DNA from 2 places in the Pseudomonas solani genome. Region 2 is predicted to be linked to the other one. Evidence: predicted binding sites of a transcription regulator. Region 2 holds the regulator's gene; the other holds the start of a gene.
What was found. Region 2 encodes LexA, which represses DNA repair genes until DNA is damaged. Its sites were predicted from a motif close to CTGTNTNNNNANACAG; they were not measured.

Region 1: a site for LexA is predicted at 3,471-3,486, ahead of imuA (translesion DNA synthesis-associated protein ImuA). Genes of this name have one in related genera too.

Annotation. Positions count from the first base shown of each region.
Region 1 covers NZ_AP023081.1:5,623,078-5,628,571, reverse strand. Annotated here, with positions in the region: gene PSm6_RS25415 (error-prone DNA polymerase) at 1-1,369, opposite strand, end outside; gene PSm6_RS25410 (Y-family DNA polymerase) at 1,366-2,781, opposite strand; gene imuA (translesion DNA synthesis-associated protein ImuA) at 2,783-3,394, opposite strand; gene PSm6_RS25400 (GGDEF domain-containing protein) at 3,657-4,697, shown strand; gene PSm6_RS25395 (methyl-accepting chemotaxis protein) at 4,882-5,494, shown strand, end outside.
Region 2 covers NZ_AP023081.1:4,251,343-4,256,836, reverse strand. Annotated here, with positions in the region: gene PSm6_RS19415 (S-methyl-5'-thioinosine phosphorylase) at 1-118, opposite strand, end outside; gene nagZ (beta-N-acetylhexosaminidase) at 129-1,127, opposite strand; gene PSm6_RS19405 (L,D-transpeptidase) at 1,137-1,661, opposite strand; gene PSm6_RS19400 (TetR/AcrR family transcriptional regulator) at 1,706-2,413, opposite strand; gene lexA (transcriptional repressor LexA) at 2,654-3,262, shown strand; gene sulA (SOS-induced cell division inhibitor SulA) at 3,274-3,735, shown strand; gene PSm6_RS19385 (hypothetical protein) at 3,835-4,068, opposite strand; gene PSm6_RS19380 (DUF6586 family protein) at 4,140-4,658, opposite strand; gene topA (type I DNA topoisomerase) at 4,728-5,494, opposite strand, start outside.

The DNA of each region.
Region 1 (5,494 bases), 1.4 Mb from region 2:
TCACCGGGCTTTCGGGATCGAAGCCGGCCTCCAGCAGACGATCCACGGGCGGTGCGTGGTCGCTCCAGCTGCCGCAGCAATCGGCCAGGGCGTTGACCTGGTCCGACGGCAGGCCCAGCACCTTGGCGATATCCCGCACCGCCCCGGTGCCGTGGTAGGTGCTGGCCACGGCGGTGAGTGCAGCGCGGCCGCGGCCGTAACGGCGGAACACGTACTGCATCACCTCTTCGCGGCGCTCGTGCTCGAAGTCGACATCGATATCCGGCGGCTCCTTGCGCTCCTTGGACAAAAAACGCTCGAACAGCAGGTTGAAGCGGCTCGGGTCCAGCTCGGTGATGCCGAGCACGAAGCACACCACCGAGTTGGCTGCCGAGCCGCGCCCCTGGCAGAGGATGTCTTTCGAACGGGCGAAGCGGACGATGTCGTGCACCGTGAGGAAGTAGCTCTCATAACCCAGCTCCTCGATCAGCGACAGCTCGTGCGCCACCGTCTCCAGCACCTTCGGGCTGGCGCCCTTGGGCCAACGCTTGGGGATGCCCTCGGCCACCAGATGGCGCAACCAGCTCACCGGCGTGTGCCCTTCCGCCACCAGCTCGCGAGGGTACTGGTAGTTGATCTCGCCGAGGTCGAAGCGGCAGCGCGCGGCGATCACCCGGGTCTCGGCCAGCAGCGCCGGCGGGTAGAAACGCTCCAGTACCGCCCGCGAACGCAAGTGCCGCTCGCCATTGGGAAACAGCCGCTGCCCGGCCTCGGCCAGGGTGCAGTGGTGGCGGATGGCGGTCATGCAGTCCTGCAGGGCGCGGCGGCCCCGGGCATGCATGTGCACATCGCCGGCCGCCACGGCGGGAATGCCCAGCTCCGCCGCCAGGGCCTGCAAGCGGGCCAGGCGGCTGGCGTCATCGGCGCCGCGGTGCAGTTCCACCGCCAGCCACAGGCGGCCGGGGAAGCGCGCGCGCAGCCAGCGGCCTTCCTCTGCGTCCGCTGTCTCGCCGGGCAGCCAGAGGGCCAGCAGGCCATCGAGGGCGTCGTCGAAATCCTCCGCCAGCAGGCGGTATTCGCCCTTGGCGGCGCGGCGCCGGGCCCGGGTGATGATCCGGCACAGGTGCTGGTAGCCGGCCAGGTTCTCCACCAGCAGCACCAGGCGCGGGCCGTGCTCGATGGCCATCTCGCTGCCGACGATCAGCGGCAGCTCGCTGGCCTTGGCGGCCTGCCAGGCCCGCACGATGCCGGCCAGGGTGCATTCGTCGGTGATCGCCAGGGCCGCGTAGCCCTGCTGCTTCGCCCGCTCGAACAGCTCGGCGGCGCTGGAGGCCCCGCGCTGGAAGCTGAAGTTGGACAGGCAGTGCAGCTCGGCGTACCCGGCGCTCATGCGAACCACCCGAGCAGGGTGAAGGGCCCGATCTCCCCCGCCGGGCACCAGGCCCAGGCGCGGCGGCCGTCGCGGGTTTCCAGCTGGTAGTAGTCGCGGCGCTGGTCGTCGCCATCCCACCAGCCGGATTCCACCCGCTCCGGCCCGGCGAGGATGCGCGGCGCGAACTCGCGCAGCGGCTGGCCCTCGCGCAGCAGCCAGCCGGGCCGTGGCGGCCCCTGCAGCAGCGGCCCGGCCTGGCCGTCCACCCCCAGGCGCCAGGCATGTTCGGGGCGGTGGTCGGCCTGGGCCTGCAGGCCGCGCACGGCGTCATCCCCCAGGCGCGCGCGCAGGCGTTCGCGCAATTGCTCCCAGGGCAGGTTCTGCTGCGGGCGCGGGTCGAACAGCTCGCGGTGCTCGGGCACGAAGCGCGGCAGGTCTCGGGCCTGCAGGCGCATGCCGCGCACCGGCGCCACCACCTGCAACTGCTCCAGGCGGCCACGGGCCAGCTCGAAGAGCATCACCGGGTCGCGCTCGGCCCCCAGCAGGCCAACCGGCACCTGGCTGTCCGCCTGGCTGGCGTGTTCCAGGTGCAATACGAAGCGCTGCACGCCGCTGTCGCGCCCGGCGAGGAAGGCGGCGAGGTCCGAGGTGAGGCGGCGCAGGGGGAACAGCAGCGCCTGGTTGGATTCCACCTCGAAGTTCAGCTCGATACGGCCATTGAATTCATCTGGCGGCAGGTAGCAGTCCAGGACCACGGCACGGCTGCCCTGCAGTTCGTCCAGGTGCTGCAGCACCCGTGCGGGGAAGCGCTTGGCCAGGGTCTCGCGCGGCAGCGCCATCACCTGTTTCAGGCGGCGCAACCCCATGCGCCCCAGGGCCGTGGCCACCTCGGGCTCGAAGCCGGCACGCTCCACCGGGAGACGCTCCAGGGCCTCACGCAGGGCTGTGCCCTCCGCCACCGCCAGGCCGTCGTGGGCGTTGGCCAGGATGCGCGCCGCCACCGGGTTGGGGGCCACGACGATGCGATGGCGGAAGCCCAGCGCCGTCAGCTCTTCGCGCAGGCGTGCCTCGAAACGCGGCCAGGGGCCGAACAGGCCGAGGCTGGAGGCGATCTCCACCAGCAGCACACGGGGGTAGCGCAGGCTCACATGGGAGCTGAAGCCATAGCCCCAGGCAGCGAGAAAGCGCTGCCAGTGCTCGATCTCCGCGGCGTCGTACTCGGCCTGGGCGAAATCGCGGGTCAGCGCGTGGGCGGCGGTCAGGCCCATGCCCGCGCGCAGGCCCAGGGCCCGGGCGGCGGGGTTCACCGCCTGCAGCACGCGGCGCTGGGGCGTACCGGTGAGCAGGGCCAGGGGCGCCTCGGGGTCGTCGCGGCGGCGCAGTACGGCGTCCAGGGCCAGCTGCGGCAGGAGGATGCAGGCCCAGCGCATGTCAGTGCCCCGCCAGGGCCAGGCTGGCGGCCGGCGCCAGGCCACCCCGGCACTTGAGCACCCGCACCCGGCCGGGGCCGTCGAGGGCCAGGCGCAGGGCCGCCGGCGAGGGGTTGTGCGCCTCCTGCTGGGGGCGATAGGCGAAGGCCAGGGTCTGCCCGGTTTCCGCCGCCACCTGCAGCCGGCGCAGGGCGCGGTCATCCGCCTGGCGTGGCCAGCAGAGCACGGCGCCGCAGCTGCCCGAACGCAGGCACTGCTCGGCCGCCCAGAGGGCGTCGCGGCCCTCGGCCTCGACCAGCACCAGCCAGCGCAGGTCCACCCCGGCGGCCTGCCAGGCCTGGGGATACGGCAGGTACGGCGCGCCCACCAGGGCCACGCGCTCGGCGCTGGCGGTGAGGCGCGCCAGGGTCGGCCAGAGCAGTTGCAGCTCGCCCAGGCCGGTGCCCGGCACGAGGATTTCGCTGAGCGCGGACTCCGGCCACCCGCCCGCCGGCAAGGCCGCATCCAGGGCCGCATGCCCGGTGGGCTGGGCACCGCTCGGCTGAGTGCTGGCCTGGCCTTTCCAGACCCGGCGCTCGTCCAGCAGCGCATCGAGGGCGACCACGGCGCCCATCAGGCGTCGCTCCGGCTGGAAGCGCCCGTTACGGCAGGGGGAAAGGAGGCAGGCATGAAGGGCTCGGCATGAATAACTGTATTTATATACAGTAATCCAGTCCTATTCCTACGGCAATGCACGCCACTTGCCGTAGGACGGGCGGCCCATCCCTGGCGCGAATGCCCTGTACAAAAAGTGAGCGGAACCGGAGGAAAGGCTAACGGGGCGCCAATGCCTTGGGATAGCCTAGGCGCTCACGGCATGCAGGATGAGCCCGTCGATGCAGCAGCCCCACGAAAGCGCCACCGGCCTCGAAGACGCCGACCAGCGAGCCCTGGTACGGCTGATCTTCAGCTCCACCGCCCTGACCCTGGCGTGCTTCTCCGTGCTGCAGTTCATCGCCGGCAACCTCGTCCTGTCCTTCCTGGAAATGGCCACCGCGATCCTGCTCGGCTGGGCCTGCCAGCGCATCCGCCACGTCCAGGTCCTCACGCCCTGGCTCTATGCCTATCTGCTGCCCACCTTCAGCTTCCTCATCTACATCATCGTCATGCCCGACGCTTCGCCCACGGCCTTCGTCTGGATCTACCTGATCCCGGTGCTCTCCTACCTGTTGCTGGGCAAGCTGCGCGGCTTTCTCCTGGCCATGCCCTATCTGGCCGTGGCGGTCATCGCCTACCTGCTGCGCTTCCCCCCGGCGGCCGACGCCAAGGGCCTGATCGACCTGGGCAACGCCATGCTCTGCGGGCTGCTGATCATGGCCTTCGTGCACATCTACGAGGCCCGCCGTGCAGTGGCCCACGCCCAGTTGCGGCGCCTGGCCCACAGCGATGCGCTGACCGGCGTCGCCAGCCGCGACTTCTTCCAGCGCGCGTTGGAGCGCAGCATCGAGGAGGCCAAACGGGGCGGTCTCAGCCTGGTGCTGGTGGTGCTGGACGTGGACGATTTCAAGCAGGTCAACGACCGCTGGGGCCACGATGCCGGTGACCAGGCCCTGCGGCACATCTGCCAGCGCCTGCAGCAACGCCTGCGTGCCACCGACCTGATCGGCCGCCTGGGCGGCGAGGAGTTCGGCCTGCTGCTGCGCGAAACCCGACGCGACGCCGCCGCGCATCTGGTCGAGGCGCTGCGCCTCGACCTGCAGCAGTCGCCCCTGCACTACGGCGAACAGGTGATCCCCCTCTCCGCCACCTTCGGCCTGGCCGAATGGCAGGCCGACGGCCACAGCGGCGACGAGCTCTACCGCCGTGCCGACAAGCGCCTCTACCAGGGCAAGGCCCTGGGCCGCAACCGTCTGGTGATCAGCGACTGCGTGCCCTGATCGTCCGCGCCATTTCCGCTATGACCGGGTTCCCCTAGACGCCCCTAGGGGCCACCCCGATTTCGACGAAGCGCTTCACCTCCTATGGTTCCGGGTATCCATCCACTACCGGGACGTTGCCGTGCTGGCCTATTCCGTTCTCTGGTTCGCCCTCCTCCTCGGCCTCGCCGGCCTGGGGCTGGAGATGCCCTGGGTCGCGGGTGCCGGCATCGCCCTCGCCGCCGTCGCCGCCCTCCTCCTGCGCCCCCGCGCCCCGGTGGTGGTGGAAGCGGCGCCGGTGGATGTGGCCCCGCCACCCACCGATTGCCAGCCCCTGCTCAGCGCCGTGTTACCCGCCTGGGAGCAGAACATCGGCCAGGTGCGCCAACTGGTCAGCGGCAATGTCAGCAAGCTGTTCGAGCGCTTCGCCAGCCTGGCCCAGCGCCTCGACCAGACCCTGCAACGCTCGGAAAGCGTGATCGGCGGCGCCGGGGTCACCGACAACCTGCGCCAGGCCCAGCAACGCCTGGACGAGGTCACCACCGCCTTCCACGGCGCCACCGCCCACAAGAACGAACTGCTGGCCACCATCGGCCACCTCAACAGCTACGCCAGCGAGCTGCAGAGCATGTCCAAGCACGTCCAGGACATCGCCAGCCAGACCAACCTGCTGGCCCTCAACGCCGCCATCGAGGCGGCCCGGGCCGGTGACTACGGGCGCGGCTTCTCGGTGGTGGCCGACGAGGTGCGCAAGCTCTCCAGCCTCTCCGCCGAAACCGGCCAGCGCATGGTCGAGAAGGTCGGCGAGATCAACCAGG
Region 2 (5,494 bases):
CCTGGACGATGCCCGCCGAGGGAGCGCCATAGGGCGTCTCGGGGTTGAGCAGCGCCTTCATGGTCAGGCCTTCGAGCTGGGTGAGGCCGGTACCACCGATAATCGCGTAAACGGTCATGTCGCTTCCTTCAGTCGATCAGCTGGGCTTCGCGCAGGGCGGCGATTGCCGATTGCCAGCGCGGGTCTTGACGGTATTCGGTGCCGGGGAAGGCACGGCGACGCATGCGTTCGAGCTGCGCAGGCGGGGTCACACGCAACTGCTGCAGGCGCGACAGGGCCAGCTCGGCCGAGGCGCGGTCGTTGCACACCAGCCCCATGTCGCAGCCCGCGCTCAGCGCAGCCTCGATGCGCTCGGCGGCATCACCCACCACGTGGGCACCGGCCATGGACAGGTCATCACTGAAGATCACCCCGGAGTATTTCAATTCGCCCCGCAGGATGTCCTGCAGCCAGCGCTTCGAGAAGCCGGCGGGCTGCGGGTCGACCTGGGGATAGATGACATGGGCGGGCATCATGCCGTCCAGCTCCGGGGCCAGGCGCGCGAAGGGCACGAGATCGGTGGCGCGGATCTGCTCCAGGCTGCGCTCATCGGTGGGAATGGCCACGTGGGAGTCCGCCTCGGCCCAGCCATGGCCGGGGAAGTGCTTGCCGGTGGCGGCCATGCCGGCGGCACGCAATCCACGGATAAAGGCACCGGCGAGTAGCGCGGCACGCTGCGGGTCGCCCTCGAAGGCACGGCTGCCGACCACCGCGCTGCGCTGGTGATCGAGGTCGAGCACGGGCGCGAAGCTGATATCCAGGCCAACGGCGAGCACCTCGGTGGCCATCAGCCAACCGCAATGCTCGGCCAGGGCTTCAGCGTTATCGTTGTCCGCCAGGGCACGCATGGCCGGCAGGCGCACGAAGCCGTTGCGCAGGCGCTGTACGCGACCGCCTTCCTGGTCGACGGCGAGGATCAGGTCGGGACGCACCGCGCGGATGGACGCGCACAGCTCGCGCACCTGGCGCGGGTCCTCGATATTGCGGGCGAAAATGATCAGGCCGGCCACTTCCGGTTGCCGCAGGATCTGCCGATCTTCAGCGGTCAGCCAGGTGCCGCCGATATCCAGCATCAGGGAGCCTTGCATGGGGTTTCCTTAGGAGAGTTCGGCCACGGACCACTCGGGACGAGGTGCTTCGTCTATCAGAACAGCACAGTGGACGGGCACGCGGGGGAAGAGTTCAAGCAGGTCGGCATTGCGCAGGCGCACACAGCCATGGGACAGCGGCACGCCCATGGGTTCGCTGTCCGGCGTGCCGTGCAAATAGATATAGCGACGCATGCTGTCGACCTTGCCGAGGCGGTTGCGCCCGGGCTCGCGGCCGCTCAGCCAGAGGATGCGGCTGAGTATCCAGTCGCGTCCGGGAAACTGGGCATGCAGATCCGGCGTCCAGGTCTCGCCGGTCCAACGCCTGCCACGCAGTACAGCCCCCTGCGGCAACCCCTCACCGATCTTCGCGCGCACCTGGTGAAGGCCGCGCGGGGTGCAATTGGAGCCACTGAGTTCACCGGCGCCATTGAGCGCGGTGGAGACGGGAAGGCGCAGCACCAGACGCTCTCCGGCAAAGCCGTAGAGGCGCTGGTCAGCGATGGAGACATGGAGTAGATCGAGGTCGGACATGGGGCGCTAGCTTAGCCGATCCCCATGGCCTCGCCCACCGGCGATCAAGCCTTGACGGGCGCGCTCGGGGACTTGCTGCGCGGCTTGAGCACCGCTTTGGAAAGAGTCTCGTCGGACAAGCCGGTATCGGCGCGCATGCCTGCCGCGAGGAACGGCACCATCAGGCGCATCACCTGCTCGATGGACGTATTCACGCCGAAATCGGTTTCGGCCATCGCGCGCAGCGCCTTGATTCCGGACATGCTGAACGCCGCAGCCCCGAGCATGAAGTGCACCCGCCAGAACAGCTCCAGCGGCGGCACCTTGGGGGCCGACTCATTGACCAGCAGCATGTAGCGGCGGAAGACCTTGCCGTACACCTCTTCGAGGTACTTGCGCAGGTGCCCCTGGCTCTGGCTGAAGGCCAGGCCCAGCAAACGCATGAAGATGGACAGGTCGTTACCGCTGCGCGGCTTCACCGCCAGCGCCTGCTCGACCAGCATTTCCAGGAGTTCTTCGAGGGTCGCGCGCGCCTCGGTCTTCGCCTGCCGGCGATCGAGCTCGCGCTCCAGACTCTGGCAGAAAGGCCCCAGGAAGCGCGAGAACACCGCCTGGATAAGCGCCTTCTTCGAGCCGAAGTGATAGTTCACAGCAGCCAGGTTCACACCCGCCTTGCTGGTGATCAAACGCAACGAAGTCTCGGCGAAGCCTTTCTCCGCGAACAGCTGTTCCGCTGCATCAAGAATGCGTTCGACGGTTTCCGACTGGGCCATGGCTCCTCCGCCTGACAAACACTTGTTTGAAACATACGTTTCAGGCCGCTGGCTTGTCAAGCCGCATACACCATCTTCTGACGCTCCGGTCACGGCTCGCAGGCGACATATTCCCGCAAGACAGCGGGCAAGTCACTAGAGCTCAATGGCCGCCCGGCAGAGGATGCAGAGAACACTTGTTGCCAAGCGATGATCACTGTATATAATTCCAGTCACTGTATAAAAAGACAGAGCGCCGACATGCTGAAACTCACGCCCCGCCAAGCCGAGATCCTCGCCTTCATCAAGCGCTGCATAGAAGACAACGGCTATCCGCCCACCCGCGCGGAGATCGCCCAGGAACTGGGCTTCAAATCGCCCAACGCCGCTGAAGAGCACCTCAAGGCGCTGGCCCGCAAGGGCGCCATCGAGATGACCCCCGGCGCCTCGCGAGGCATCCGCATCCCCGGCTTCGAGCCCAGCACCGAGGAAGAAGGCCTGCCCATCATCGGGCGCGTGGCCGCTGGCGCTCCCATCCTCGCCCAACAGAACATCGAAGAATCCTGCCGCATCAACCCGGAGTTCTTCCATCCCCGCGCCGACTATCTGTTGCGCGTACGCGGCATGAGCATGAAGGACATCGGCATCCATGACGGCGACCTGCTGGCCGTGCACACCACGCGTGAAGTTCGCAACGGCCAGATAGTCGTCGCGCGCCTGGATGACGAAGTCACCGTGAAGCGCTTCAAGCGCGAAGGCGACAAGGTCTGGCTGATCGCCGAGAACCCGGATTTCGCACCGATCGAGGTGAACCTGCAGGAGCAGGACCTGGTCATCGAAGGCTTGAGCGTCGGCGTCATCCGCCGCTGATAGGAGGCGTCATGCAGTTCCCGCAATCGTTTGGCCGAACCCAACTGCCGCTGTTCCACGACGCCATTGTCGCCAACCCGGCGCCCCTGGCACTGGAGCCGCAATGGGAAGAGGAGCCCGAAGCCTTCAGTGAGCTTTCGCTGAGCGGAGCTGCCGGGCACTGCCGCCACTTGCTCGCCCCCATCCTGCGGGAGCTCAGCCAGGAACAGGATGCCCGCTGGCTGACGCTGATCGGTGCACCCGCCAGCCTGACACAGGCCTGGTTGCGGGATGCCGGACTGAATCGGGAGCGCATCCTGCTTCTCGACCCAAGGGGAGAACGCAGCGCGCTGGAACTGGCTTGCGAAGCCCTGAGGCTGGGCCGCAGCCATACGGTCGTCAGCTGGCTGCCGCTGAACCGCACCGAAAAGCAGGCGCTCGCACACGCCGCACGCCAGGGTGGCGCGCAAAGCCTGAATATCCGACTGGGATAAGAGACCGTTACCCGTAAACAGGCCATGTAGCCGCAACGGGTTGGTAACACGGGTGAGGAATAATCGGTTCCAGCGGGCGGGAGCCGACAGAGCGCCCCGTCAGTGCAGGACGCGCGGGCCTTCTTCGTGGTCCACTTCGCCTTCAGCCAGGCGGCCGGCCATCTGCACGCCCACATTGAGCATGGCCTTGGCGACTTCCAGGTGATGCCCCTGCAGGAATGCCTTGGCGTCGGAAGAGAAGTCCAGCGTCACCAACGCCTCCTCGTCTTCCGCGCGGCGCAGGATGATGCGGCCGTCGGGCAGCTCGACTATTTCCAGAAAGGACGTTGGCATGGGGTCATCTCTCCACTAAAGGCGGGCATTGTACCAGCCGGCTGACGGGCCACCCTAGCCCATCGATCAACTCAGCACTCCGACAGCGCCTCGCGGAAACGCAATGCCAGGTTTTTCAGGTGTTGCCGCCACTCTTCCAGAGTTGCTCGGGACAGGGCCGGCGGCTCGTCATCCACGCTCACCGCTTCTATCAAAGGCAACGTCGGATCGACCTTGGCCTTCTTCGGCGCCTGGGGCGGCAGGAACAGCGCGCCATAGGCGACCAGCAGCTCGGCAAGCCAGGTTTCCTGCTGCTGGGCCAGTTCCACCAGTTCCGATAGTTCAGGGCTCGGCGCAGCAGCCAGCACGTCAGCAGTGAGCAGCATCTCGGGGCGCGGTGCATTGGCCTCGGGCAGGCGGTAATAGCCCGCGATCTCGTGGCAAAGCCCGAGCAAGGCGCCGTAAAGGTGGAAGAGCGCCGCTTCGCGCTCGGCCTGGACCAGCGCCTGGGCATTCATTGCCCTGCCCTCTTCCGCCTTGCGCCAGGATTCGAGCGCCAGGCCGGCGAAATAGAGCTTCTGGTTGGTACGGGTATAGAGTTCATGCGCCATGGCGGCCACTCCGTCGCAAAATCGGTTGGTTAGTATGCGCGCCAGGCTACCCCGGCGCGCAACAGTCCATCAGCGCTTGTCTTCGACCTTCCACTTGCCGCCGTCGAAGAAGGCGCGCCAACCGGTAGGCTTGCCGTCCACTTCCGATTGCACGTACTGCTCCTTGGTCTTGCGACTGAAGCGGATCACTGCCGGACGGCCATCCGGGTCCTTGGCAGGTGCGCTGAGCAGGAAGTGGTATTTGGGATCGAGTTCTTCCTTGTGCGGAATCAGCTCGAGTACCAGGGGCGCACGGGTTTCGCGGTTCTTGGGGAACTGACTGGCGGCCAGGAACAGGCCCGAAGCGCCATCGCGCAGCACGTAGGTGTCGTCCACCTTCTCGCACTTGAGCTCCGGCATCTTGATCGGGTCGATCTTCGGCGGCGCAGCCTCGCCGCTTTTCAGCAGCTTGCGGGTGTTCTTGCACGAGGGATTGGTGCAACCGAAGAACTTGCCGAAGCGACCGGTCTTCAGCTGCATCTCGCTGCCGCACTTGTCACATTCCAGGCTCGGCCCTTCATAGCCCTTGATGCGGTACTGGCCCTGTTCGATCTCGTAGCCAACGCAATCCGGGTTGTTGCCGCAGATGTGCAGCTTGCGGGTCTCGTCCAGCAGGTAGGCATCCATCGCCGTGCTGCAGATGGGGCAACGGTGCTTGCCAAGCAGTACTCGGGACTCCGACTCACCTTCGTCGTCCGCAGCGATTTCGTCGCCCGGCACCAGGTTGATGGTGGCCTTGCAGCGCTCTTTCGGCGGCAGGCTGTAGCCCGAGCAGCCGAGGAATACACCCGTGGATG